Regions from separate parts of the Paenibacillus wuxiensis genome, predicted to be linked through region 2. Evidence: a T-box and tRNA genes for the amino acid it is inferred to sense, from the RefSeq annotation. Region 2 holds a T-box; the other holds one or more tRNA genes.

Region 1 (14,570 bases), on a different contig from region 2:
TGCGTTGAAATTTCATAACTCCCACCACACTTCCCCATAATTTACTAGTGCTGTGCTTATTATTTAACCAAACCGCAGCAAAATAAAACCAAACACAAAAATATTCACCAGCAATATAAACGGCACGCCTGCTGTAAAGGTAACATGCTGTGTCTTATGGCGCTTATTATACATCGCTATCAACACGCCTAGCGCACCGCCAAGCCAAGCTGACAAGAACAGCTTCCGCTCCGGAATACGGCGGCGATGCCTCTGTGCCCGCTGCTTATCCACAACCATCATTTGATATCCAACTACATTTATGATGAGTAAATAAATGAATACGATCCAAGTCCAATCTTTCATCCTATGTAACAGCCCCTTTCTCTCCCTATTATACAATAAGGCTATTCCAAAAGTATCGTGATTGATCGCATTCACCGGCTCAGATTCCATACTCAGACGTTCTTTTTACCCGGGTACAGGCAACATTCGCGGATCCTAATGTGCTTCTGCTTCATTCACGCAACATAACCGTTCACGATACCGTTAATGAGTACGAAGGAGTTGAGGCTGCCATATGCAAAAGCTGCTTGCCATTTTCACTATCTCATGCATGATGCTTATACTGACTGCTTGCTGCACGAGTGAACAAACGGAAACGAGCGCAAGCTGGCCCTACAACAATATGATCATCTTCCACGGGAATCGATATGTTGGCAGTGATGATCAGGTTCAACAGATCGACAAACTGCTGGGAGAAATCCAATCATCCTCAAATCGGGAGGAAGACTCAAGTGGAGATAGCTTCTCTAACACTTACCCCGTAGGAACAAAGCTGTATAAAATAAAAGGAATTAATGAAGAAACAGCTATCGCTGTTGAGGTGAAGAATAACCTCTATATTAAGGCTGCTAGGAAAGAGAACTAAATACCTTTCAAATCCTCTTTGCTAACGAGCGCCTTGCTTTTCTGATTCTGGTACATCTCCATATTTCCATCCTGGAGCGTCTGGTTCGTTACCTTCATGAAAATCGAGGTATCCTCATTCACGACGCGATAGGTACCGTCCTCATTTTGCTTCAAGAACAGAATGGATTGATCTCCTTGCTTCAATGGAGTCGTATCGTCTGAGACGACAATGGCTTCCTGATCGCGTCCACCAAGTTGAAGTACATTGATCGTACTATTTTTGAGAGATGCGTTCCCTTTGAGTACCTCCGATACTTGGAACTCAGATACAGTTCGGTACGTTTCAGGCGCACCGCTGCCTGATTTGCGAACCCCATTCTCCTGCACAACCTGTCCTTCTACGATTGCGTCAACAGCGTTGGCGAGTGCTGTATAGTTTCTGTACCCATATGCCCAACTAGCGTCAATATGCACAACGGGAGTCGATGGATTCGCTTGCGATAAAGCGATCGTCCCGTATTTCTTCTTAACCGTGTCCTTATCAGCAGATGTTGGGGATGTATTGGTTCTAGCAAGCGAACCATCAGACCAGAAGGTAAAAGATTTCATGACCGAAGGTTCACTGTCATTATGTGCAAGGCCCAATGCATGCCCTAATTCATGTGTGGCAACTCCCTCCGTAATAGAAGGGGAATATCGACTTTGGGTTGTGTAGTATTCGTTTACCCAAGCACGCGTTTTGGAGGCAATCCCATTCGAATATGTAGTGTAGCAAATTCCATCCCAATCATTATCTTTCGTTGGCGATACTTTCTGATTTCCTGCCCGAAAATCATATTTCGTGCCTGTCCCCATTGTAACACTGCCTGTCCCGCTCCACCGACTTGCCCCTGTATTCCAAATGCCTTTATAGAAGCTATTGGAACCATCATTGTAGAACTGGATAGAGCTTGAGCTGAACTTCCATGGATTCTCAGGAGTCGCTGCCTGAGCAGTTCCCATAAGTGCAAAGACAAGAAACATAGACATAGCCGTACTTAGTAATTTCTTTTTCAACCCTTATTCCTCCCTGTTCAATTTTATACATCATCTTATTTTCCTGTAAAAGATTTCATAGGCGCCGATTCATATATATGTCTCATTCCTGAGAAAATTGCTTTTGCACGAAAATTAATCACGTCATTCAGCGTTTTATCCATGAGTACACAAAAAAAGGCACACCTGTCGCAGCTCATCCGAGCTTGATCAAGTGTGCCTTTTCTTTATTTTCCTTTATTGTGGATAACGACACCAATCGGTGTCTTCAGCGCTGCTTGGCGCTCTGCCTCTGTCATCCAGCCCAAATCCTTCATACGCTTCAATACAACATGCTGGCGCTGGAGAGCCAGCTTCATATTCTTCGCTGGGGAATAGCGTTCAGGTGCCTTAAGCAATCCAACGAGAATCGCTGCTTCTGCCTTGTTAACCGTAGGAAGATCGCCATTGACTCGTGTCGTCTTGCCGAAATAATAGCGTGCTGCATTCTCGATGCCATATTGTCCATGTCCGAAATATACTTTATTCAGGTACATTTCCAATATCTCTTGCTTGCTAAAATTCCACTCCAGATTGGCCGCTATCGCCATCTCCTTCATTTTACGGGAAAATGTCTTATCATGCGTTAAGAACAAGTTGCGCGCCAGCTGCATCGTAATCGTACTGCCGCCCTGTGCCTTCTGCTGCTTCGTCACATTTATCCAGACTGACCGCGCCAGCCCGATCGGATCAATGCCGGGATGAAGCTTGAAGCGATGATCCTCAATGGCCATCAGTTCCTGCGGTATAAAGGAAGCCATATGCTCCAGTTGAACCATATGCTGTCCCTTGGCTGTATTCGCTTCTTGTGCAATCTGCTCACGGAACGTTATGAGCTTGCCTTGATCAATCCAGGCCGTCCCTGTTGCCGCCATCCCTACCCACCCAATAATCGGGGTAAGAATTGCAATGATCAAGCTATATATGACCCAACGCTTCCACTTCATTCGGTGTGGCATATGGGCAGGTTGTGCTATCGTTTCCGTTTGTTCATGTATCATAGTTGATTCTTTCTTCGTAGGACGATGAGGCTCATCTTGGGCCGCATTCGGTACCTTGCGATGTGCTATTGTTTCTTGAGCAGGCAGAGGCATAAATACCGATGCGTGAACCAGATGACCTTTTCTTTGTTTTTTCATTCGTAACCGCCTCCCCTTCTTATATGTAAGAGCTATTATTCATTTTGAAACATAACCCTTACGTACAGTGTATACGTTGACCTCATGCCATGACATCGAATTGACTTGCAGCCAGCTTACAATGATGAAAGAAAAGGTGAAAGTAAAGCAGAAAACGCCTTTTCTATGAAATAGAAGACGAGTGAGTCACAAAAAATGTTGTTGGTATATTTTCCTTGTTGCAAATCATGTCGGAAGTATGCTAAATTAAGATTCTGTTGAGCAATCAATATGGCGGTCGTGGCGAAGTGGTTAACGCATCGGATTGTGGCTCCGACACTCGAGGGTTCGATTCCCTTCGATCGCCCCATATTCATTTTGCCGATGTGGTGGAATTGGCAGACACGCCGCACTCAAAATGCGGTGCCGAGAGGCTTGCCGGTTCGAGTCCGGCCATCGGTATACGACAAAAAGAGTTATCAAATTGCGTTAAGCAATTCGATAACTCTTTTTTTATGCCATTTGGATTTCTCTCTTCCTCGGAAGAGAGTTATTGATCGATCCACTTCATTTTTCCATTAGCATTCTATCTCCAGCAAACATATAAACTACGTTTTTATCAGCATCCAATGCAACTGACATTTTTGTCTCTTTATTTTGAATAAAACAGAAATCACGCGCTGATTTATCCCATTTCACTTCAAGTCCCTGAATGTCCATATGGAACAATTTTTTGGCAATCGGCGCGACTATTTCTTTCACTTCTTTTTCTGTTACTGCCTTGTCTGCTTGTTTTCGCGCAACGTCATATACATACTCGGTCTTTCCTGTTTTTGCTTCAACAGCCAGAGTAATATGATCACCTTTAAGCTTCCACGTGTCACCTTTGCTGCCGGCATAATAACCAAGCTCGGCTTTCTTTACCTCAAATTCCTGATCGAGAGCTGTTTTCACTGCATCCGCTGCCGTTTTGAGTAATTTCGGTTCTAGCTCGTTCTTGTCTACTTGAATAACGGCTGCTCCAATATAATTTTTATTCTTTGATTGCCCAGGTGGATATTTCATCCAAGAAATCATGAAGTCTTTTCCCTCTAATATATAAAAGGTTTGTGAAACCTTTCCTTTGTCATAGCTCTGAGTGATTTGAACCTCTTTATGAAATGCATAGGCTTTCTTGGCGTACATCCCTTTCAACTTGTTCAGCAGTTCCTTTTGATCATCCTTGCTCACTTTATCAAGCGTTTGAATCCCCTTAATTGTGATCAGTTCCCCTGTACTTGGCTTAAAATCTACTTTGTATAATTCGTCTGCCGAAGGAACCGTCGCCAAATCAAATGGATGTTTAAAGGCCTTCTCGAACTTCAACTTTATCTCTTTCCCTGCAAATTGATTCACGGCCTTTTGCAGATTGGCAGCAACCTTTTTATCAACTTGAATACTGCTGCCCGATGTTTGTTCTTGCTGCTTTCCTCCTGCTGCTTCGGCTCCTACAAAGGTCGGGCCCGCAAGTGTAACGAACATACTGGATACGATCATTGTTGCTAAAATTGCTTTTTTTAGATTCATATTATCTTCTCCTTTTTATTAAGGTTTAATCTCTTTCTAAATCCTCCAGAAGCATTCTTACCCCGGAAAACATATAAACTACGTTTTTATCGGCATCCAGCGCCACGGTCATTTTCGTATCTTTCTTTTGATTGAAGATGAAGTCTCTGGAAGCACCGTCCCATTTTACTTCAAGCCCCTGGATGTCCAAATTGAATAACTTCTTTGCAATCGGCGCGACTATCTCTTTCACTTCTTTTTCCGTAATCTCTTTGTTCGTCGTCAATTGTTTTCGCGAAATATCATAAATATATTCGGTCTTCCCTGTTCCATCCAAGGACAGCGTAATATTTCCACCTTTAAGTTTCCATGTACTTTTTTTATTAGTACCTCCAACCCAAGCCTTCGTCACCTCAAAATTGTGGCCTAAAGCTGTTTTTACTGCCCCGGCTGCCTTTTCCATGAGCTTTGGATCAAGCTCGTTCTTGGCAACTTCGACTTGGGCTGAAACATGAATCTTTGTCGGCCACCCCGGATAATTTTTCATAAGTAAGGCAGAAAATCCTTTCCCGTTTAACGAATACATGCTAAAGGGCGTCTTTGATTCTACATCGTGCAGATCGACATGAACTTCTTTAGCAAATGTATAGTCTTTCTTCGCATATAACCCTTTTAATACTTTCAGTACTTCGTTCAGATCCTCCTTACTGACTTTATCGATGGTTTGATAGCCTCTAATCGTAGTAATTTCTCCTGTTTTCTCCTTGAAGTTCACACTATACTTTCCATCTGCCGACTTAACCTGCACCTGATCGCTTATGGATTGGGAAGTGCCCTGCATATTCAGCTTAATTTCTTTCCCTGCGAATTGTTTTACTGCCTTCTCCAGCTTGGCGGCCAGCTTCTGATCGATTTGAATCTTCTTACTATTCGATTGCTGCTGTTCCTGCTGTTGCGCTGCCCCAGCACCCGCAGGAATCGGCCCTGCCAAGGTAACCAACATACTGGATACGAGTAAAGATGCTAGAGCTGTTCTCTTCCAATTCATACTAAACCCTCCTATGTTCCACCCTACTTTTAAAGTTTTGGACGTTTTTTATTCGTAAAGTGGTGATCGCCTACAATGTATAACAATTTCACTCCTCTCATTTGTGACATCATCTCTACTATTCTGAATGAAGATGGTTTCAAATAAAAAAATCCACCGACGCATAGAAGCCAGTGGATTATTTGATACGGAGTCAAAATATAATGAAATGGTTCGTTTGTAGGCGTTTAATGGGGTTTCGCTTCCAAATCGGCTGCATACTTAATGATCCCAGGAGCAGCAGCTCTTCCGACTCGAATGTACACGACCTTTTTATTTGCATCCAATGCCGCTCTTACATTCATGCCATTTTTCTTGGTGAAAGCAAAATCCTTTTCTGTTCCATCCCATTTCACGCTATATCCATTCATATCGATATTAAATACTTTCTTCACTATTGGGGCGACCGCTTCTCTCGCCTCTTTTTCGGAAATACCTTTATTTTCGCGTACTTGTTTTCCAAGCTCATTGTAAATACTATTGATTTTCCCTGTATTGGGATCTGCATAAATCGTAACTTTGCCATCATGGAACACCCATGTTATATTGGGTTTATTCTTTGAGATAATTGGCGATAAATCGACGCGAAGCTGAGCAGTCGTCATTTCAAATTTATTTGTAGAAACAGTTTGAGCAGCATCAACAACTGTTTTCAGCAGTTTCGGATCAAGCTCTTTCTTATCAAAGTCAATCGTGATATGACCGATATGTTCTGGTATGCCATCTAATTTGTGTAAGGAAGCGGAGAAATCCTTTCCTTTCAATTCGTACGTCTTCTCCTCTCTAACCTCTGCTTTTGACGTTTTTGAGAGTTTCTCATCCGTAAACTGGTGAATCACCTCAACTTCATTATCAAATGCATACTTCTTCTTTGGATATATCGCTTTCAACCACTTTAATACGTCTTCCTGTTCCTGCTTGCTGATTTGGTCAATCGTAGCGGTTTTGCCGCTTACCGTCCAGATAACCCCTGTATCATAATCAAATTGTAATGAATATTTACCATCTACAGATCGCACTTCTGTTATTTTTGATGCATTCTTATTATTGAAATCGAGCTTACCTACCTTTTGCAATTGCACGTCTTCTCCGGCAAATAATTTTACCGCTTGATTCAGCTTTTCCGTCCACTTCGGATCTATTTGAATTGTCCAGCGATCCAATTGCTGCTCTTGCGCAGCCCCTGCTCCTGCAGGAATTGGATCTGCCACGGCAACCAACATACTGGATACAAGCATTGATGCCAGAATTACTTTTTTGATATTCATTTTATTTCCCCTTATGTATGATTGTATGGATATTTTTCTCTCAAATTACGCTATGCAATTCAATAACTCTTTCATATTCAAACCTTCCCTATTCAGAACCCACTTAACGCTCTGACACCTGATGTTAAGAGCACTATGTTCTTATTGGCGTCCAGTGCTACTCTCAATACGGGTTGTTTGTCTTTAATGAAGTAGTAATTTTTAAAGGTGCTGTCCCACTTCACTTCTAAATCCGCAATGTCCATATTGAATAATTCCTTGGCAAGCGGAGCAACCGCTTCTTTGGCATCCTTTTCCGTAATCCCCTTGTTGGTCGTTACCGCTTTACGTGTTCTATGATATACGTTAGTGACCTTTCCCTCCTCCATTTCAAGCGATACGTTCTTATCTTCAAGTGTCCATGTAAAGCGTCTTAGATTAGCGGATGTAACTTCTAGATCATGATTGAATACCGTTTTTATTGCTCCGATTGCCGTTTCCAACAACTTCGGGTCGAGCTCTTCCTTGGTGAATTTTATTGTAAACGCACTAACTGCATCTTTCGGCATTTTAGCAGTATTCTCTTTGAAGAAATATACCTCAAAGTCCTTCCCTGTCAGCTTATACGACAAACTTACACCTAGCTTTTCTTTATCACCATCATAGCCACGGGACTTGATCACTTCTTTATCAAAGACATATGTTTTCTTGGCATATGCCCCCTTTAACGTATTCAGGACTTTCTCCTGATCCTGTTTACTAATTTTATCAATTGTGACCTTTTCTTCAATCTGCCATATCCGACCACTTCCAACATTAAAGCAGATAGCGTATTTTCCGTCTACGGATTCAACCTTTGCACCATCAGGAGAGAATTCTATCTTCTCGCCGACACTCTTCAGCTTAATCTCTTTCCCTGCATATTGTTTGATTGCCTTTTGCAGCTTGGCGGCCAGCTTCTGATCGATTTGAACCTTCTTGTTATCCGTTTGCTTCTGTTCTTGCGCAGCCTCAGCCCCTGCTGGAATCGGGCCTGCCACGGCAACTAACATACTCGATACGATCATAGACGCTAGAATTGCTTTTTTGATATTCATAGTAATCCTCCTATGTATTAATACATGAGTACTCTCTTCATGCCAACATTGAACAATTAGATTCAACTTAATTCGCTTATTGCTCCTACTTGGTTTCTCGCAATCGATCTAACATGTCTTGCCCCTTGATTTGAAGCTCGGAAACCGCATTGTCCAGCGTTTCTTCTTTGTTTATTATGGAATTCAGTGAATTCGACAATAACGAATCGAATTCAGCTTGGAAACCTGGTGGAATGCTTTTTTTATCTAAGACACTGCTAGCTTCCATTGGCTTCAGGAGGTAAAAAGCCTCCGTTTCCCGCCCTCTAAAATCCTTGAAATAGTCTAATCGCGTAGGCAGCGTATCGTTCATTGCCTTCCCAGCAACCTGCGCCATTTCCGGCCCATTCACGAATTTGACAAATTCCCAAGCTGCCCGCTTGTTCGGAGAATCCGCAGATATGGCATAGATCTCCGACAATTTCACGTAAGCCGATTCATCAGGCTTTGCAGGATTAACAGGCGCGGCCGCGATGCCCCAGTCGATCTCCGGTGTCTTTGAGTAGTAGGGAATATCCCGTAAAAAGGAAGCAAACCACGGCGGTTGAATCGTCATTGCCGCTTGGCCCATGTAGAACATCTCGTTAGATCGGCTATACTGCTTCAAATAGTCTCCGGTATATTCGTATCCATCAAGCTGTTCGCCTTCCTCCACTGGGGGAGGAGCATAGGCTGCATGATTACGGACGGCATCCGCCGTCATCTTCATTGCTTCCTTCCAACCATCTGACTCTATCAACAGCTTACCTGATTTCGCATCAACGAGCTTAAGTGCCGATGCAGCGGCGATATCATACATCAAACTTGCCGGCCCTCTCGTTTGATACAAGCCAAACACTTGCTTTTTTCCCGATCCGTCGCTCGAAAATCTCGCTGCCAGATCAATAAGCTCCTTCCACGTCATTTTCCCGTTTGGCGGCTCGATTTGATGCTTCTTGAACAAGTTGCGATTATAATAGATGACATTCGTCTCGAAGGAAGGAGTGAGCCCGTACAGCTTCCCATTCCCTTTTGCTCGCAGCCTGTCGATAAGACCAGGCATGAATCCGTCCAAATTGTATTGATCCTGGCTGATAGCCGGCTCTATGTCATACAACCTTCCTTCTTGAGCGAAGGCCTCAAACATGCTTTCATTCAAAAACAGCACATCCGGCTTAACTTTATCAAGCAGCTTTTTCTTTTCCTCATTTAAATCGAATGACCCGTTTTTTTCAGCTTCATCGAACAATTCCTCTTCACTGATAACCTCAATATCGATGTCGGGGTTCATCATCTTAAAGAAGTTCCCATAGTCACTATAAAACCGATCTTCATCTTGATAGACAACCCTGATCTTCCCTTTGCCGTCTTTTAATGGCGCAAGCTCTGACCGTTCTCCGAAGCAGCCGCTTAAGAGAGACATGATCGTCAGCAGCATAATTACGGTCTTCCCACTCTTTAACACGTTTCTACACTCCCTATTTCCTTTTATCCTTGTTTGCAGATTCTCGCACTTTTAAGAGCAGTTCCTGCGCTTTTACCTCCAACGCGGCAGCTGCTTCATCAACTGACTTCTCGTTCGCAACTACGGCCAACAGCTCCTCACGAAGCGGTTTATAAAATAATCTGAGGAACTCGAATGGAAGACTTTCATAAAGGCCGCTTTCCTGCCTGATCTTCGGCATATAAAATGCATCCGTACTTCTGCCATTGATATCCTTCATATAACCGTTGCGTGAAGGAAGCTTGCCTTCCAGTGTCCGCGAACGGGCCTGCGCCATCTCCGGACCATTCACGAATTTGACGAGTTCCCAAGCTGCCCGCTTGTTGGCTGAGTCGGCCGCAATTGCGTAGATGGGAGAAAAGGTAATGGATGAAGAATCCATTGCAGGATCTACCGGAGCCGTAACTACATTCCAATCTTGCTTGGTCAATACAAGCTCCCTAGTTTTGTAAGCGCTGCCTATCTCCATAGCAACTCCATCTCTAAGTTCTTGTGTGTAAATTTGACCTTCAGGATGCAAAAATACAGATTTGCTGCGTACAGCATCCGTTACCTGCTTGATGGCTTTCTTCCAGCCATCTGAGTTCAGAAGCACCTTCTCTCCCTTCGGGTCGAGCAGCTTCAATCCGGAGGAATCGGCAATTTTGTACAAAATGAATCCTATATCCCCAGACCATTCATAGAACCCGTACACCTTATTTTCTCCGCTTCCGATATTGGCAAACCTCGCTGACAAATCAAACATTTCCTGCCATGTCATATTGTTCTTCGGCGGTTCGATTTGATGCTCCTTGAACAACGCTGCGTTATAGTACAAAACTTCCCTATCCACATAAGGAGCAAGCCCATACAGCTTGCCGTTGCCTAAGCTTTTGATTCTGTCGATCAGCCCTGGCAAAAAGCCCTTCATATCATAGTCGTCCTGCCGGATCATTTCTTCCAAGTCGTATAACCTGCCAGCTTCAGCAAATGATTTAAACGTTTTCGCATCACCCAGCTTTATTACGTCTGCACCGGAGTTCACCAACAGCTTCTTTATTTCCGTATCCCAATCCTCTGCACGAATCGTTTTCCCTAGATTTTGAAGCACCTGAGTCTCGGAGATAACCTCGACCTCAATCTGCGGATATTTCATATGAAAATACTTCCCGTAGTCGTGGTAAAAGGCTTCCTCATCCTGATAGATCACTTTGATTTTGCTTGGCTGCAAAGGCTCTAGCACTTCCTTCTTACCGAAGCATCCGCTCATTAAGGAAACGATCATAAGCAACGAGATCACAATTTTCCATCTATTATGCATACTTCTAGCTCCTTTTTTTATTCAAGCGCAGTTTGCAATGAAACCCTAACGTCTAATGCCCCCCCAATAATGCTGTGCCACCCGATATGAGGTACACCACGTTCTTATCGGCATCCAATGCTGCCCTCAATACCGTTTCTTTGCCTTTAACGAAGCAATAATCTTTAAATAGGTTGTCCCACTTCACTTCTAATCCCGAAATATCAATATTAAATAATTCCTTGGCAAGCGGAGCGACCACTGCCTTTGCATCTTTTGTCGTAATCTCTTGGTCGGTCATTACCTTTTTTCTTGTATGATGAAATACATTCAAGACCTTTCCCTTTTTTGCTTCCATCTCAAGTGATACATCATTATCCTTAAGTGACAACATATGATAGTTGTCTCCGTTAGAACTAAGAGACCCCTCTGTTACATTCAAATCATGATCGAAAGCCGCATTTATCGCTTTTGCTGCCGTTTCCAGCGACTTTGAATCGAGCTCTTCCTTGGCTAACTTTATCGAAAGACTGACATACTCTACTGGTGTCTCTCCCCACTTATCCTTGGACAGAAGTGCTTCAAAATCTTTCCCTGTCAATTCATACGATAAATAATGATCTTGCAGTTTTCCTTTTTTATCGTCATAGCGCCGCTTCATGACCGCTTCTTTATCTAAGACATATGTTTTCTTTGCGTATGCTCCTTTCAGCATTTTCAGAGCCTTTTCCTGATCCTGTTTGCTGATTTAATCGTTCCATTGATCTCCCATACTTCACCTTTCTTATAATCGAAGTGGACTGCGTACTTTCCATCTGTCGATGTAACCTTTGCATTTGTAGCAAATGTAGTCTCGGCAGCCTCCTGCAACTTTATCTCTTTCCCCGCAAATTGCTTTACTGCTTTTTGCAACTTGGCGGCCAGCTTCTGGTCGATCTGAACCTTCTTATTATCCGTTTGCTTCTGCTGCTCTTGCGCAGCCTCGGCTCCAACAGGAATTGGCGCCGCCACGGCAACTAACATACTCGATACGATCATAGACGCTAGAATTGCTTTTTTCATGTTCATTTTATTTCCTCCTTTAATGGAACACTTGATAACTATAATGCTAATGAATGGAATAGAACTTAACCACGAAACTTTATATGAATAAAAATTAAGAGAACATTAATGTTTGCACAGAAGTAACGGAGCATATTAAAAAAAGCACCCTTTCGGATGCTTCAAATGGATGATTTTCACTTACCTTTTTGCATTATTCTTCTTCTAGTCTGCTTGCAACAGGGTCTTCCCCTCCAAAAAGTGCATTTGCCCCGGATTTAAGGTACACTACCTTTTTATTGGCATCTAATGCCACTCTTACTCTGGTTTCTTGATCTTTAACGAAGCAGTAGTCTTGATATAAGCTATCCCACTTTACTTCGTATCCCGTAATATCGATACTGAATAATTCCTTGGCGAGCGGAGCGGCCACCTCTTTTGCCTCTTTTGCCGTAATCGTCTGGCTCGTCGTCACCTTTTTGCGCGTATTATGGAATAAGTTAGTTGCCTTCCCGCTCTGTTCATCTACGTAAAGAGTAGAACTGCCGTCCTTTAATTCCCATGCGTTTTTTTTAGTATTACTAACAAGATAAGCCTCTGTTATGTTAAATTGATGGTCTAACGCCGTTTTCACCGCTTCCTCCGCCGCTGTCAACAGCTTCGCTTCAAGCTCTTCCTTAGCAAATTCGATCCGGGCTCGATTAATATAATCTTTTAGATCCGGATCATTTTTAACGAGCGATACTTCAAATCCTTTCCCCTTCAGATAATAAGTGGACTCTTGGCTGAATTGTCCCTTTTTATCTTCATAGTAACGTTCCAAGATCACCTCTTTATCAAGAGCATATGTTTTCCCCGAATACATTTTTTTCAACAATTTCAGAACATCGTCCTGATCCTTTTTGCTGATTTTGTCGATAGTTGTTTTTCCGTTCAAAGTCCATACTTGTCCTGTTTTATGATCAAAAAATATTTGATAGACCTCGTCCACGGATTGAACCTTCGCCATCGTGCCATTCGGACGAACTAGTTCGCCGACATTTTGCAGCTTGACATCTTTGCCGGCAAATTTTTGTACAGCCTTTTGCAGCTTGGCAGCAACCTTTTTATCAATTTGAACACTGCTGCTTGATGCTTGCTCTTGTTTCTTTCCTCCTGCTGCTTCGGCTCCTACAAAAGTCGGGCCCGCCAGCGTAACCAACAAACTGGATACGATCATGGATGCTACAACTGCTTTTTTCAAATTCATACTAACCCCTCCAATGTTTCATATTCTCATGGTGTACCACTGGTGTATTCACCTACAATATATAACAATATCAATTCGCTCATTTGTGACACCATCTCTACTATTCTTTCCATAGAAGTGTGCTTTGCAGCGGGCTGTTCCGATATTCCGGTTTTAACTTTTGTCTTGCCCCATCAGCAGTCTGATAAATATATCCTTTCTGGGTAGGGGACTTTCGAAGCACTTCTATGATTGTCTCCTATGCGAATATTCAAATGTAAAAGAGTTATTAAATTGCGCCATGCAATTCAATAACTCTTTAATGTTCAAACTCGCCCTATTCAGAATCCGTATAATGCTCCGACACCTGCTGTTATGGACACTACGTTCTTATTAGCGTCCAGTGCTGCCCTCAGAACCGGTTTTTTGTCTTTGAAGAAGTAGTAATTTTCATATTCGCTGACCCACTTCACTTCCAATTCCGCAATATCCATATTGAATAATTCCTTGGCAAGCGGTGCAACCACGTCTTTAGCCTCTTTATCCGTAATTTCTTTATTAGTCGTTACCGCTTTACGCGTTTTATGAGATACCTTAGTGAGCTCTCCCCTCTCTATTTCTACCATTACGCCCTTGTCCTCAAGTGTCCATGTAAAGCCGTTTGTTAGTTTAGCGTTTGTAACTTCCAAATCATGATTGAATGCCGTTTTTGTCGCATTTACTGCCGTTTCCATGAGCTTCGGATCGAGCTCTTCCTTGGTAAACTGTATCTTAAAACCACCAACAGTACCTTTTAGCTCTTTAGCGGAATTTTCTTTTGCAAAGGAAACATCAAAATCTTTCCCTGTCAACGTATACGACAAATTCACACCTAGTTTTTCTTTTTCGCCATCATAGCCTCGCTGCATGATCACTTCTTTGTTAAAGGCATATGTTTTATTTGCATATGCTTTTTTTAACACTGTCAAGATTTTCTCCTGATCCTCTTTACTGATTTTATCGATTGTGACCTTTTCATCAATACCCCATATTTTCCCATTATCAATGATAAAGCGGATAGCATATTTTCCGTCTACGGAATCAACCTTGGCACTCGGAGAGAATTCTATCCTCTCGCCGATATTCTTCAGCTTGATCTCTTTCCCCGCATATATTTTGATCGCTCTTTGCAGCTTGGCGGCCAGCTTCTGGTCGATTTGAACCTTCTTATTATCCGCTTGCTTCTGCTCTTGCGCAGCCGCGGCCCCTGCAGGAATCGGGCCTGCCACGGCAACTAACATAGTGGATACGATCATAGATGCTAGAATTGCTTTTTTAATGTGCACTTGTTTTATTTCCTCCTATGTTTCATTTTTGAACCCTCTTTTTATGCTAACATTGAACATGTAATACTCAACTTAACATTCAATGAATAAGATTTAAGAATAAAATCAGAAATGAA
Region 2 (15,930 bases):
ATGCTCACTTACTTACTTTATGATGCAGCTTCTATGAAATGAGATATCGATTCTTCATAGAAAGATAACGACGAATAGATTCGTCAGAGAACAAGCGAAAAGATCGAGTGCAGGCACATTAAGGAGGCCCGAACTCGATCTTTTTCGTTATTGTCGTGGCGTTACTCCATTGCATGACCGCGTCATACTTGTGGATGACTTAATGCGTATACGCATTCACATTCTCTGTATCGACTGCATCATGCAGTGCGGCATTCAACCCACTCGCAATAATATTCGCCATATCCTCCATGAACTCGTCCACTTCCTTCGGCGTAACAACCAAATCATGGCCGAGCGGCTCAAGCACTTCCTTGACGAGCATTAACCGTTCCTGTTCGCTAATGTCATCCAGCATGCCAAGAATTTCTCTCGTCTGATTCGTTTCCTGCTTGAAATGCTCTTTCATATAATCAATCGCATTATTCACAATCGTGGATGCATAGCAGACCGTTGGCACTCCTATTGCAATACAAGGTATTCCTAAAATGTCTTTCGTCAATCCACGCCGCTTATTACCTACACCAGAACCTGGGTGGATGCCGATATCTGCAATTTGGATGGTCGTATTCACTCGCTCGAGCGCCTTGGACGCCAATGCATCTATCGCAATGATGACATCCGGCTTCGTCCGTTCTACAATCCCCTGTACAATTTCGCTTGATTCAATCCCAGTTACTCCAAGCACTCCAGGTGCAACTGCACTTACCTCTCGGTACCCCGGACTCACTTGATCCGGCATAATTTCGAAGTAATGCCGAGTAACAAGTACATTCTCAACGACAAGTGGACCAAGCGCATCCGGCGTGACATTCCAGTTCCCCAGACCAACAATAAGAGCCTTGGAGTCTTTATTCACTCCAACTTCAGCCAAGAACCCTTCGAACAGCTGTGCAAACTTGGTTGTAACGCGATCTTGGAGCTGGCTGTCCTTGCGCCGCAAACCTGGTACTTCAATCGTAATATATCGCCCTGGAAGCCGGCCAATTGCTCGTGATCCTTCTTCGGTCTGAACATGAATCTTCGTTACTTTAATCCCGCGAACATCCTCTACTTCTTCGGACACCCCAGGTATTGGAATTGCACGATCCGGCTGAGCGATTTCTCTCGATTCTAATGCTAAGTCGGTTCGAACGGAATAAGATTTCAAATCTGCTGTCATGGTAAACGCCTCCCTCTACGCACATCATTTTCTAACGTATATTTTGTGCACAGATGCAATTCTTATGCGAATCAGGATGTAAGCGAAAGCCAACCGTGTCAGAGCTTTGAACGTTCCTTATCCATCGTTCGTGTATTCCGATACCAACATGGTAAATGTATTGCTTTTTAAGTTGTGGCGTGATAGAATACTTTAAGTTGTGAATCTATTTTTCTTATGAACGAGGGAATTGGATTCTGTTGTCGCACTACGATGCAACGGAGGTGAAATCAATGCCAAACATTAAATCCGCTGTTAAACGCGTTAAAACAAACGACAAGCGCCGTCTGTTGAACGCTTCCCAAAAATCAGCACTTCGCACAGCTGTTAAAGCTGCTGACACTGCTTTGGCGAACAACGAAGCAGAAACAGCTAAATCTGCTGTCGCTTTGGCTTCCAAGAAATTGGACAAAGCAGTGACAAAAGGCTTGGTACACAAAAACGCGGCTGCCCGCAAAAAGTCTCGCTTGGCGACGAAATTGAACGCTCTGCTTGCACAAGCGTAAGCTGGAGCCTTTTCATACTTAGCTAGAAGCGAAGAAACCAGAAGATGAACGCCTCGGCGTTCATCTTCTGGTTTCTTTTTGTATTCTTGCTATTCCTTTAGACATCCGCATAATGAAGAGCTCCAAGCCTAGTACCTTCTCTACTCGGCCTGACTTCATTTCATAGTCGAGTTCTGCCGCCTCCGCTATCCATTGCGTCAGCTTATTTCCATCATAGTCACGCGCTTGCTCATAAGCCATTTTGACGGCGTATGGATGCAGCCCAAGTTGGGAAGCTGCCTGCTGCTGACTGAAGCTGCGGCTCGTCAATTCCTTCACCTGTACCATAATCCGCAATTGCCGTACGATAAGCGCCATAATCTTAATAGGCTCTTCTTTCTGCTTCAACAATTCGTGCAGAGTATCGAGCGCCTGATCCGCTCGCCGTTTGATAATATCTTCAACAAGCTGAAATACATTCTGTTCTGTGTTCTTGGCAATCAAGGAATGGATGGTCTCTACCACAACCGTTCCGCCTCTCCCTGTGAACAGACAGCACTTCTCAATTTCAGCCGACAATGTCTGCAAATTCGTCCCTGCACTGTTCAGAATTGCACGGATAGCCTCATCCTCGATCGAGCACTCATGCTTCTCCGCTTCCTTGCGAACCCACATCGTCAGCTCGTCTGCGCTAAGCGGCAGGAAAGGAAGCACTGCTCCAGCTGTCTTGGCTTTCTTAACCGTCTTCTTCCGTTCATCCAGCTTGTCCGCCTGCACGAGAAATACAACAATGCTCGTGTCCATTGGATTATCCATATACTCAAGCAATCGCTCCGTCTGATGCTCAATCTTGCCATCCTTCCCAGATGCGAATACTGTCGAATCCTTCACCAGAATACATTTGCGTGGAACTAGAAACGGCATCGTCTCCGCCTCTGCAACGACTGCCTCAACCGGGTGTTCCGAAGTATCCATCTTCATAATTGCTAATTCACGATTATCTTCACCGACTGCATGCTCTATTAAGAATTGTACGAACTCCTGAATCCGATATTTTTCAGTACCGTACAGAATATAGATAGAGCGCGGAAAGCCGCGCTTAATTTCCTTGACGGCTGCTTTAATATCTACCAAATTGCTAGCCTCCCCTTACGATATAACGAACCTCATCATAGCAGACTTTGACACAAAAACAAAGGGACTGGCACAACATCACTGTTGCGCGAGTCCCTTTGTCCCCTAACATCTATAATAAACATTTGCCACGAAGCTCTAGAAACTCCGCACAAATGGTCATTCGACGTACGGGAAAGCATTCTGTCTTCTTGATACCATACTATACGCAAAGACGTAACAATGTGTGCATGATAGCCCTGCATGTAAGCCCTTTTTATTTCGATTGTTGAATTGTTCCTTGAATGACTTCTTTCTCCGCTGGATTGCCTGCGTCCACAATCGGCTCGAGCGCATCATTCTTCAGTTCATACTGGAGCTTACTCGACTTCCCATCCTCTCTGGATGCGACAACTGTCAGCTTCGAGCTGTCTGCCGACCAAATCAGCTCAGATGGCTTCTCTGCTACAGCAATCGTCTGCAGCTTCGTTCGCTCCTGACCATTTAGCTTATAGAGCAGCAGCTGTCCATTGTCCCATGTCGCCATAAGGCTGCCGTTCGGTGCCGTCGCTTCGGCTACAGATGTAATAGAAGGGCCGACAAAGGAATTAATTTCCTTCTGTTCTGGCATCTTATCGCTTCCATCCTTCTGAGGCTCTTTCGGCGGCTCTTCTGCTAGAACCTGTTCTGTATCCTTCTGCTGTGGATCCTTCTTCGCATCTTGTTTCTGCCCATCTTGATTTGGCGGCTGTTTGTCTGCATCCGGTCTTGTTCGCGTCTGTCCACCTGCCACAGAACGATCTGCTGAAACTGTCTCCTGATCCTTCTTAGGATGAGAAGTGCTTTCTTTCTTCTCCACATCCTTCGGTGTCGGAATGCCGATCTTCTGTTGGGATGAGTCTTTCATTTCCTTCTGTCTATCTTGAGTAGACTTCTCCTTATCCGCTTCTCCCGTTTCCTCTGTTGTCGCATATGAAGAAGGTTCGGTTGAATTGTTCTGTGGATCGTTATTCGACGGTTTTTCCTTCATCGGAGAGCTAGATTCGGATTTCGTAACTTGAGAACTATCGGATTTGTCTGCAGTCTCGGTCTTCATGAGCTGCTCGTTCCTAAGCTCACTAAACTCGCCAGCCTGTTCCTCTGTAGGCGGCTTGAAGTTGACAATAAATAGACCAAGCACAAGCCCTGCTGCGATGACAGCGCTGGTCGCACGCCAGCGGATTCGTTCGAACCAACGTTGCTGAGTTGATTGAGGCGTCGCAGTTCCCTTGACGATACACGGCTTGATAGGCGATCCAGTCGCTGCATGGCCCGCTGACACAGCCTCTTGCGGATATGCTTCTGCATTTGGTTCGACCGCAGCTAGCTGCTCATCTCGATCAATGATATCCAGCGCTGGCATAATCGCATCAACTAGGCTGAATTTCGGCTCGACCTTAGGCAGCTGAACTAATTCCGTATGGAGTCGTTCCAATCGCCTAGCCATCTCACTGCAGGCGGGGCAATGGTTAATATGCTCAGTCAGAAGGTGCTGTTCCGAATCATTCAAGTCTCCATCCAATTTCCGCTGCATAAGTTCCATCACCTCTGAACAGTTCATCCTCGCACACCACCTTTCTCGTAATCTTGCAGCATAGTCTGCAGCTGTTGTCTGGCGCGGAATAGATATGATTTCACCGTATTGAGAGGCAAGTTCAAGCTATCAGCAATTTCGTTATACGAGAAATCTTGCAAGTAGCGAAGAACAACGACAGCACGGTGATGTTCCGGCAGTTGATCAATCGCTTCTCGTATATCCTGCGCTGCATGGGAGGATAGGACATCCCTCTCTACGCTTTCATTGCCAAGGAATGTGAGATTATGCTCCTCTATCGATACAGTCGGCTTCGTGCGGCGGAATTTGTCGATGCAAATATTCGTCACGATGCGCTGTACCCAAGTCTTGAACTGTGCTTTCTCCTCATACGATTGAATTTTAGTATATATCCGGATTAAGGCCTCTTGGGACGCGTCCAGTGCATCCTGCTCATTATTCAGTATGTAATAAGCAGTTCGATACACATATTGTTCGATTTCCCGCAAAAGAGTGATAAGCGCGTCTCTATCGCCAGACTGAGCGGATCGAATGAGTCCTGGCTCTACCACCTTGATCCCCCTCTCTTGCATATCCATTGACGTGAGAACGTCTGAAATGGTTGCAGATGATCGTTACCAATTTGTAGATTAATTTTAATACTTGATATTCCCTTCAATAATTCAAGATTAGCATAGCAAAAAACACCCTGAAAAGCATATCAAATTGTCACGAAACTTAAAAAATAGAAGAAAGAAACAGGAAAAGAGCACGTCGCATGACGTGCTGTCTGCTCCATTCTATAAATGTATCCTATCACGCTTCGCCCTCACCTTCAAACCACTAGGCGTCAGCTTGAATTGGATCTCCCCTTCCATATCTGTTCGTTTCACAGGAACCTTCGCATCATGCAGTGTATCCAGCACCTTCGGATGAGGGTGTCCATATCGATTATTGCGCCCTGCCGATATGACCCCTATCTGGGGCTTCCATTGCTCAAGCCATTCAGGTGTAGTAGAGGTTTTGCTTCCGTGGTGAGCCACCTTCAAGACGTCGATAGACTTCGATTGCTGCAATGCAACACGCTCGAGCATCTGCCTCTCTCCATCGGCTTCCAGATCTCCTGTAAGCATGAATACCGCCTGCTTCCTACTTGTTGGATGGATAAGTGTCAATTGGACGACAAGGGAGGCCTCGTTCTGATTGTCTTGAAAGTCGAGGGTAGAACCATCCGTCGAAGGATAAGGATACATCACCTCTAAGGAGCTCCACGAATCTAGCTTCCATCGCTGGCCTGCTTCCCATTTGCGAATAGGGATCCCTTGATCAATCGCAGTGCGGTATAGACTGTTCATCGAGGCGGAATACTTCCATGTCCCGTTCATAATGAACTGCTTCACCGGGATATGCTTCAGTACAGCTTGCAATCCCCCAGCATGGTCTTGATCGGCATGCGTTAACAGAACAGCATCCAATTCTCTGATGCCTCTCTGCTTCAACAACGGAACAACTACCTTCTCCCCTATCTCAAAGGGCACTCTGCGTTCCCGCCAGCGATCTTCTGGCTTGCGAAAATTCACAGTACCCCCGCCATCAATAAGCATCTGTTTGCCCGAAGCCGTTGAAATTAAGATGCTGTCACCCTGACCGACGTCGATAAAACTAACAACTGCATCATTCGAACGCCCCATGGAATATCCTTGCAGCACGATGAACCCGAGCAAGCAAGCGGCTGCAAGCGCAATTGCTCCTCTATATCGATATCCGCCTGCCGGGAGCTGGATAAAATCGAGCGGTTGTGTATCATCAGCATGGTTCAAATTATGCCCTCGATCTCTTTCTCTGCGGTTAATCTGCCTCGCATCCCACCAACGCCGAACAGAAGTCAGCGCCAAGGCGAATCCGAGATAGTAAAGAGCGATCCACCATAATGGAGGGGTCGGCCATATGATCGTAGCACCTTCCATTTGTGCCAGCCAATACACTAGTTGGAACGTAACCTCATTCAACCGTTCAACAAGCCAAACGATCGGTACTGCCGCAGGTTCATATAGTGAACCGACAATCAACGATACTGAGCCAATTGGAAGCACAACAACGCTGACGAGGGGGACAATAACAAAATTAGCCAAAAAGGACAACAGCGAAAATTGATTAAAGTAATAGACAGTAAGAGGCAGCGAAACAGCTTGTGCAACCAGTGTAACCGAGAGCGAACTGGCCAATGTCCGCGGCAAAGAAGCCATTAGCCTCATAGCGAGGGGAACAAATAAAATCAGCCCAGCCGTGACAATAAAAGACAATTGAAATCCGACCTGCAGTACATAACGAGGCTGCCATACCGCCATGAAAATGAAGGCAGCTGCCAGAAGATGCAGCCCATCCTTCAACCAGCCTCTCTTTGCCCCATAAAGGGCTAGGAAAGCCATCATACCTGCACGAATAACCGATGGCGACGCCCCCGTCAACAATACATACATCGGGATGAACCCCATCGTGATCGATATGCCCGTCTCCTTCGTCATGCGCAGCAATCGGAAGAGATACAATAGAGCTCCGATAAGTACACCTACGTGCAATCCAGATATGGCGAGTATATGGGTAAGTCCCAACTGCGAGAACTGTTGATAAATATCCGGATCCATATCCCCCCGTGTTCCCAGGATAAGCCCTTGCATATAGCCGCTATGGGGCTGCTTGTACATATGCTCCAATATCGCAGCCAGACGCTCCCTGCCTTGATCCACATATGCCAGCATTCGATTCCACATGATAGTAGGTGCATAGGAAGAGATCGTCTCAATTGCTGTATGCGAGGTCAGATGCTGTAAACCCGACACCTTCAACAACCAGTCGATTTGCAAAGTATGTAAATAGTCTCTGTAGCTGAATCCGCCAAAGTTCCCCGCATCGCCGGGAGCCTCAAGCTTACCTTGTATACGCACCAATTGCCCTCGGTTCCATTGATCCACCTGTTGCAGTTCCTGTTTACTAGATAACTTGATTTGAACTAGCAGCGTCTCCCTTACACTTTCCATGCGCTTCGTTTCTGGTGTTCTCCAGCCTGTAACTCCGAATTGGAACTGCATCCGATCTCCGTCCAGCTCTGGCGGGGTTAGGATCACCCCTTCCCATTCTCCGTTCACTTCCTGTACCTGATCTACATAAGAACTAACTCCCTCATACGACCAGACACTATCTCCACTGTTCACCGTCAACTGATAATAGAGTACAGCCATAAGCAGCAGCAGCGCATACAAGACTGCTTGCATACGTCTGCACCAGCCTCCTATGACACAAAGCGGCAATACCAGCACAATTCCGAGAGCTGCAATCCAAGCCTCTCCATTCGAGAGAACTGCGCTTAGATGGAAGCCTCCGGCCATCATACAGGCAGCCACAACCAACGGTCGACGTGCCAGCATACCATCCCCCCCTACCCATACACAAAAAACCTCCATACTCGCCAGCACTGCTCTTCGCATTTAAATGCGAAACGAACAGTGCTGCTTGAGCACAGAGGTTCTTCCTCATCCCTATTCAGAACGATACATTTATTCGCTAACTTCATCCATTACCGACTCTGCTGGCGGATGATAATGATCAAGTTGACGGAACACAATTCCTTTATGCTCCATCATCGCAGCCACTTTATCGCTATCCTTCAAATAAGGACGGTGATAAACGATCTCGACAACACCACTGTTGGCAAGCATATTGGCACATGTCCAACAAGGCTGATCCGTCACGTATACCGTAGATCCCTCTCTATCATTCCGATCCGTGAATAGCAGCAAATTCTGTTCTGCATGGATCGTGCGAATGCAGCGCTGCTTCTTAACCATCTGCGCTTCGCCGTCTACGACAACTTTCTCATATTGTTCTGCGATCATGCAGCCAGCCTCACTGCAGTCAGGAATCCCCATCGGAGCGCCATTATAAGCGGTGCCAAGCAGCTTCTTGCCCTGTACGAGCACAGCGCCCACATGCCGTCTTGGACAGCGCGAGCGAGTAGACACCATATAGGCAATATCCATAAAATACGTATCCCAGTCTTTGCGCATAGTCGTTGTCATAACTCCAATCCCCATTCTTCTGCCTTTGTCTATGTTGTGTATGTTACCCTTATTGTAAGCAGGCCTGCGCATTCATGCAACTAAAGACATCACAATGTTGCACATTTCACGCATATTATTCTACACGTACCTGATCACGGATCTTGGCCATCATCTTCTTGCCGATTCCCTTCACCTTCATGAGATCGTCAACGTGGCGGAAGGCACCCTTCTTCTCGCGATATTCAATGATTGCTTTCGCTTTACTCGGGCCAATACCTGGAAGTGTCACCAGTGCAGATTCATCAGCTTCATTAATGTTAAGAAGTTGGGACACAGCTCCCTTAGCTCCCTTGTTCCCAGCCGCACTGGAATGCTCCTTCTCCGTCTTAAGGATATCCGTTAAAGGAAGTAAACTAGCGGCCTCCGATTGTCCTCCCTTTCCCGTATCAGCACCATCATCCTTATGGGCTACTGTCGATACGGAAGACTGCTGCTTGTTCTGTGCATGTTGTTCCGCAGCGGGAGTCGACTTCGAAGACATCTTCGATTCCGTGATCTGGGCTTCCTTCCCTTCAGCAGTCATTATCGAATCAATCTCATCATTCAAATCCGTCCAAGTCCCTGCTTGCAGTGACCCTTGCGGCTTCACCCATATCCACATACAGATTGCAACACCGATTACTGCTAGACTCATTGCAATTAGCCATCGCATTGGCAATGCTCTGGTCTTCCTCATTCCTTCTCTCATGTCACCACACCCTTCGTCAGCGAATGACGGCATAATGGTCAACCATGTCATCATATGGATCAATAAGCTTGATAAACTTGTGTTCATCACAAATGAATACGAAGTGAACATAATCACGTCCTACGACAACAGCGGAATAGGCAGAAGCAAAGGGAGGGAACGTACTTGAAAGTCGGGTTTATAGGTACGGGAAGCATGGGGTCTACAATCATTGAAGCACTTATTCAATCAGGTGCATTGGAACCATCTCAGCTTATCGCGAGCAATCGCACGAGGAATAAGGTTCAACAGCTGGCTGCGCAATATCCTGGGCTGCAATTGTCCAGCAGCAATGTAGAAACTGTACAAGAAAGCGATATCGTCTTTTTATGTGTGAAGCCTTCAGAATTCAAAGCCGTTCTGAACGAAATCGCACAATATGTAAAGCCTTCTCTCATCGTTGTATCGATAACGAGTCCAGTGCTCATTAGCCATTTGGAGCGGCAGCTGTCCTGCAAGATAGCAAAAATTATACCAAGTGTTACGAATTATGTATGGAGTGGAGCATCCTTATGTATGTATGGAAGCAGGATTCAAACAGAAGACAGGCTGCTATTGGAACAGTTGATGATGTCCATAAGTCGTCCAGTTCAGGTATCCGAGCAGTATACGCGCATCACTTCGGATATCTCAAGCTGTGGGCCGGCATTTATCGCCTTTTTCGTGCAGAAATGGATAGAGGCTGCAGTTGAAGTTACAGGAATCGAAAGGAATGAGGCAGAGCGCCTGGCCAGCGAGATGCTGCTTGGTACTGGCAAGCTGCTAACGGAGGGAGGATTCAGCCTTGAGCACTTGAGACAGCGGGTAGCAGTCCCCGGCGGCATTACCGCCGAGGCGCTCCGTCTGTTGGATGGTGAGCTGGATGGGGTATTCCAGCAGCTCATTCAAGTCACCCATGCCAAATATGAGGAGGATTTACACAAGGTCGAATCCCAACTATTTGGCGAAGAACTTAACCGACCACAATGTTAACAAGTCTGCCTTTTACTGCGATGACTTTGCGAACCGTCTTGCCAGCGATGGCATCCTGAACGTTCGCGAGGGACATCGCTTTTTGCTGCATTGCTTCTTCGTCAGCATCTGCTGCTACATTTGCACGGCATACAATCTTGCCATTCACTTGAATAACAATTTCTGCTTCCGCATCAACTGTAAGCGACTCATCATAAGTCGGCCACGCAGCGTACGTAATCGACTCTTGGTAGCCAAGACGCTGCCACAATTCTTCCGCGATATGTGGCGCGAGCGGTGCCAGCAATTGAACGAAGTTCTCCATCGCTTGGCGTGGAAGAACCTCTGTCTTATACGCCTCATTAATGAAGATCATCAATTGACTGATTGCCGTATTGAAACGGAATCCTTCGATGTCTTCCGTCACCTTCTTGATGGTCTTGTGCCATGTACGAACGAAGGCCGGATCTGCTCCATCCGTTCCGTCAGCAATCTTGCTGTTCAGGGCTCCTGTCTCCTCGTTAATGAACAAGCGCCAGATGCGGCTCAAGAATCGGTAGCTTCCTTCTACACCATTCGTGTTCCATGGCTTCGTCGCTTCCAGTGGACCCATGAACATTTCATAGATGCGCAGCGTATCTCCGCCGAACTCGTTCACAATATCATCTGGATTGATGACATTGCCGCGGGACTTAGACATTTTCTCGCCATTTGTACCAAGGATCATCCCTTGGTTAACAAGCTTCTGGAATGGCTCCTTCGTATCTACGACACCAAGGTCGAACAATACCTTGTGCCAGAAGCGCGCATACAGCAAGTGAAGAACCGCATGCTCAACGCCGCCAATGTACAAATCAACTGGAAGCCATTTCTTTTGCTTCTCTTTGGAGCAGATTTCATCGTTATTGTGCGGATCGATGTAGCGCAGGTAGTACCAGCTGCTTCCCGCCCATTGCGGCATTGTATTCGTTTCACGGCGAGCCTTCATGCCTGTCTCCGGATCAACTGTGTTCACCCATTCGTCTACGTTCGCAAGCGGAGATTCTCCAGTACCCGATGGACGAATCTGATCGACATCCGGCAGTGTAAGCGGAAGTTCGGATTCCGGTACAGGCTTCATTGTTCCGTCTTCCAGATGAAGAATTGGAATCGGCTCTCCCCAGTAGCGTTGACGGCTGAACAACCAGTCGCGCAGGCGATACGTTACCTTGCCTTCGCCCTTGCCTTCTGCTTCAAGCCATTCAATCATGCGCGCCATTGCAGCCGCATTGTCCATTCCGTTCAGGAATTCTGAATTCACATGAGCTCCATCGCCGGAATATGCTTCTTCCTGTACATTGCCGCCTTCAATCACTTCGATGATCGGCAGGTCAAATTGCTTCGCGAATTCCCAGTCGCGCTGATCATGTCCAGGAACAGCCATAATTGCACCTGTACCGTATCCAGCAAGCACATAATCCGCAATCCAGATTGGAAGCTTCGCTCCATTCGCCGGGTTCACCGCATAGCTGCCTGTGAATACACCCGTCTTATCCTTCGCCAAATCCGTACGCTCCAGATCGCTCTTGCGTGCCGCCTGCTCTTGATATGCCTTCACAGCAGCTTGCTGTTCAGCTGTCGTGATGCGTTCGACAAGCTCATGCTCAGGAGCCATGACACAGTAAGTTGCACCGAACAGCGTATCTGGACGAGTTGTAAATACAACCAGTTCCTCTTCGTGACCGTCGATTACAAAGCGAACTTCAGCTCCCTTGGACTTCCCAATCCAATTGCGCTGCATGTCTTTCAAGCTCTCCGGCCAGTCAAGTTCATCCAGATCTTGCAACAAACGCTCTGCATACTCCGTAATCTTCAATACCCACTGACGCATTGGCTTACGAATAACTGGGTGGTTACCACGCTCCGAACGGCCATCGATGACTTCCTCATTCGCAAGTACAGTACCGAGGGCTGGACACCAGTTAACAGGAACTTCTGCAACGTAAGCGAGTCCTCTCTTGTACAACTGAATAAAGATCCACTGCGTCCACTTGTAATATTCCGGATCAGTTGTGCTGAACTCACGATCCCAATCATAAGAGAAGCCCAAGGACTTGATCTGACGACGGAAGTTGTCGATATTCTTCACCGTGAATTCACGCGGATGCTGTCCCGTATCGATCGCATATTGCTCAGCTGGAAGGCCGAATGCGTCCCATGCCATCGGATGAAGGACATTGTATCCTTGCATGCTCTTGTAACGAGACATGATATCTGTAGCCGTATATCCTTCCGGGTGTCCTACATGAAGTCCGGCGCCAGATGGATATGGGAACATATCCAGTGCATAGAAATTCGGCTTGTTCTCATCTTCTGTCGTTGCAAATGTCTTATGTTCATCCCAATAGGATTGCCATTTCGGCTCGATCTGCTGCGGCACGTAACCGTGCGGCTGCTTCGCTTCTTGACTCATGCTTACTCCTCCTACGATGCCCAGACGGCTGCTCGCGCATGTCCGTCATACTTGTGGCAATGAATAAATGTGATTAAAAAAGCCTCCCATCCTTAGCGATTATCGCTAGGGACGAGAGGCATTATTCCCGTGGTACCACCCTAGTTAGCGGACAGCATGCTTTGCTATCCACTCCCTTTACACCATTAACGCTGGCAATACGTCGCAGCTTACCGCTCCCGATTCTGCTGCGCGACTCTGAGGCGAGTTCGCTTCTGCACCATCACCGGCTTGCACCAACCGCCGGCTCTCTGAAGATGGGACCTAAGGTACTATTCCTCTTCGAAGTCTTTCCATTCTACCTATTCAGCTTGAATATGATTATGATGCATCCAAATAGATGCAAGTAGCTATATCATAATGAAAAATTTTCTTATTGTCAATGATCGCCATGCAACTCCAAATCTTTCTTGTTCATTCGCTTTGAATTGAGAAAGTAACACCGAATTCTACATCTCACGACGGATCAATGTGCATATCACATGCATCTTCAGAAACTATGCACATCTATCTTTATGGCTTCACTGCAACAAAAAAGATTCGGCGCGACTCTTCGTCCGGTGACTGCCATTCAAAGTCCGCAAATTGCTCGACATGATCGAAACCAGCTTCTTTCAGCATACGTTCTAACCAGTCTGGATCATAGGCGCGTTCAACATGCTCCTCGTCAATACGCTCGTACAAGCCTCCGGACTGCTGACGAACGAACAAGGTCAGCTGGTGCTCAATCTCCTGGCGTTCTTCATCATAATCCGAAAACCAAATATAAGAGATATCTTCATCATCATAGGCAAAAGGCTGGGTCTCCGCATAATGTTCGAATTGACGGACATGAAGCACATCGAACAAGAAAACGCCGCCAGATCTCAAGTTGTTATAGGTAGCTTGAAAAGCACGTTTCACGTCGTCCTCTTCTGTCACATAGTTCAAGCTGTCACAGAACGAAACGACGGCATCCGCTTCTCCAGGCATGGCCCAATCGCACATATCCTGATTCACCCAACGCACGTCGCCCTTCAGCGGTCCAGCCTCTATTCCCTTGCTGCTCGCAATTGACAGCATCGATTCTGAAATATCGATGCCGATTACATCATAACCGAGCTTCGCCAGTGGCAATGCCGTACTCCCGGTTCCACAGCCAAGGTCAACGATAGAACGAACCTCGCCGCTTCCAAATCGTTCCCAGGCCTGCCGAGCAAATGACACCCACTGGTCGTATGGCATGTCCTCCATTAAGCGGTCATAAACCTCCGCTACACGCCCATATGAAATCATCTATCTTCACTTCCCCTGCCGGAGGTTGTTCCCTCATTCCATCATTCCATCATTCCATCATTCGTAATGCATGTTGAACGAAGGACTTAGCGTGCATTGTCGGTGCCGTGCGAGCGAGCCTTATGTGCTTCACGCGCTTCGGCTTGTGCCGCCGACAGTGCCTTGTGAAGCTGTGCCGTATCCATTGCAGCAGCCGTTTCCGTCAATTCGGTCCAATTCCCATTTTGACGAATGAGACCTGCCTTCATCAAGCGGCCGATAGCACGCTTGAATGCTGACTTGCTAATGCCAAAGCGCTGCTTCACAATATCGGCAGGCGTCTCATCGGAATATGGCATTGTGCCGTTCGGACGCTCCTTCAAGAAGGTGAACAAGCGTTCAGCATCTTGATCCATGCCGACTTCTTTGCGTTCTGCCATCGTAACGTTAACGCGGCCATCCTCACGCACATGCGTAATACGAACACGGACAGACTCACCTAGACGAAGCAGGCGCGGACGAAGCGATTCATGTATGAATCCAATAACACCTTCTCCAACAGGCGCGCCGTCTACCACTACGAACGTTCCCATCTTGAGAGGACGGTACACGACCGCATCGCGCCATGTGTTGTTCCAAGACTCAGGAGCTGCGAACATATAAGGAACCAAATCATCTTCACGAGCTGGCAGTGCAATAAGTCGTCCGTAGCGATCTTGTTCCATACGGACATATACCTCATCGCCAACCTTCGGATGAAGTGGCTCAAACTCGGGAAGCTCTCCCTTCGGAAGCAGCAGCTGACGTCCAATCCCCATCTCCAGGAAGCAGCCATACTTCGGATGAATATCCGCAACCGTAAGCTTAGCAACCTCTCCTAGTGTCAACAGCGGACGCTTCATTGTCGCAGCAATGCGATCTTCCGTGTCATAATATAAAAACACTTCCACGTAATCACCAGGCTCTACTTTGCCCGTAAGCTCTGTATAATGCAGCAACACGTCCTGCTCTCCGTTCGTCAAGAAATATCCGTACGGAGATACTTCACGGTCGATTATTAATCGTTGAATCGTTCCTGCTTCCCAAATCATGCAAACTCCACAACTTTCGCATCGGACCACAGCTTCTCAATGTTGTAGTACTCGCGTTCTTCGCGGTGGAACACGTGCACGATTACGTCGCCCAAATCAATGAGAACCCAGCGTGCGGAATCAAATCCTTCTGTACCACGCACATGTCCGCCTACCTCATGCACACGCTTGCGAATTTCGTTCGTAATCGCTTGAACTTGTGTATCTGAGTTCCCGTGGCAGATTACGAAATAATCTGCAATGAGGGAAATGCCTTGCAGGTCAAGCGCAATAAGATCCATCGCTTTCTTATCTTCAGCCGCACTTACGGCGATTTCGAGCAAGTCCTTAATGTTGATTGCCATTCAATTACCTCCACATTGTGTTTAAAAACCATTCTTATTCTTGTATTTCCTAAGTCCATTTCACTGATTATGTTGCTGACTGTTCAAGTTCTGTATCCAGTTCGAGGATCAGCCCATTGCGAGCATGGATCGTCAGCGGGAATACCCGGCGTCGGCGCTCAATCAAGAATCGAATGGTCGAGTCAAATCCGGCAATTAACGCCGCATTTAGATTCTGCTCCGCCAGTTCACGTATATGATAAACTCCAGGGAAATCCCGCCCCGGCTCGATGTAATCTGCCAGACATACGACCTTATCCAGCAAGGTCATCTTCTCTCTGCCGGAAGTATGGTACTTGATTGCATCCAGTATTTCTACATCTTCAATTCCATATTCATGCTGCGCCACATGTGCGCCCACAGGCGCATGCCATAATTGCTTGTCATACTCCAGCAATTCGGATGGCATGTTATGTTCCCGAATCATCTGTTCCATTCGATCTGTCTGCCAGTACTTTGCTACATCGTGCAGTATGGCCGCGATATCCGCCTTATTCGGGTCTG

Evidence for each region. The T-box of region 2 lies ahead of leuS (leucine--tRNA ligase). A T-box ahead of a tRNA ligase gene usually reads a tRNA of that ligase, here a tRNA-Leu.
Region 1: it has a tRNA-Leu gene. The T-box ahead of leuS (leucine--tRNA ligase) is inferred to sense a tRNA for this amino acid. The anticodon was not compared.

Annotation. Positions count from the first base shown of each region.
Region 1 is NZ_JBEFZI010000008.1:377,385-391,954, forward strand. It holds gene ABN764_RS20535 (universal stress protein) at 1-16, opposite strand, end outside; gene ABN764_RS20540 (DUF1294 domain-containing protein) at 64-345, opposite strand; gene ABN764_RS20545 (hypothetical protein) at 560-910, shown strand; gene ABN764_RS20550 (matrixin family metalloprotease) at 907-1,947, opposite strand; gene ABN764_RS20555 (transglycosylase domain-containing protein) at 2,154-3,104, opposite strand; tRNA gene ABN764_RS20560 (tRNA-His) at 3,378-3,453, shown strand; tRNA gene ABN764_RS20565 (tRNA-Leu) at 3,464-3,545, shown strand; gene ABN764_RS20570 (hypothetical protein) at 3,651-4,649, opposite strand; gene ABN764_RS20575 (hypothetical protein) at 4,675-5,676, opposite strand; gene ABN764_RS20580 (hypothetical protein) at 5,904-6,983, opposite strand; gene ABN764_RS20585 (hypothetical protein) at 7,076-8,059, opposite strand; gene ABN764_RS20590 (ABC transporter substrate-binding protein) at 8,145-9,542, opposite strand; gene ABN764_RS20595 (ABC transporter substrate-binding protein) at 9,556-10,881, opposite strand; gene ABN764_RS20600 (hypothetical protein) at 10,934-11,575, opposite strand; gene ABN764_RS20605 (hypothetical protein) at 11,578-11,928, opposite strand; gene ABN764_RS20610 (hypothetical protein) at 12,116-13,150, opposite strand; gene ABN764_RS20615 (hypothetical protein) at 13,471-14,454, opposite strand.
Region 2 is NZ_JBEFZI010000007.1:244,418-260,347, reverse strand. It holds gene gpr (GPR endopeptidase) at 200-1,201, opposite strand; gene rpsT (30S ribosomal protein S20) at 1,474-1,746, shown strand; gene holA (DNA polymerase III subunit delta) at 1,807-2,859, opposite strand; gene ABN764_RS17585 (anti-sigma factor family protein) at 3,116-4,438, opposite strand; gene ABN764_RS17580 (RNA polymerase sigma factor) at 4,435-4,983, opposite strand; gene ABN764_RS17575 (ComEC/Rec2 family competence protein) at 5,212-7,836, opposite strand; gene ABN764_RS17570 (deoxycytidylate deaminase) at 7,966-8,487, opposite strand; gene ABN764_RS17565 (ComEA family DNA-binding protein) at 8,603-9,181, opposite strand; gene comER (late competence protein ComER) at 9,383-10,228, shown strand; gene leuS (leucine--tRNA ligase) at 10,209-12,659, opposite strand; T-box leader at 12,764-12,993, opposite strand; gene ABN764_RS17550 (class I SAM-dependent DNA methyltransferase) at 13,212-13,973, opposite strand; gene ABN764_RS17545 (CvfB family protein) at 14,060-15,043, opposite strand; gene rsfS (ribosome silencing factor) at 15,040-15,387, opposite strand; gene yqeK (bis(5'-nucleosyl)-tetraphosphatase (symmetrical) YqeK) at 15,455-15,930, opposite strand, start outside.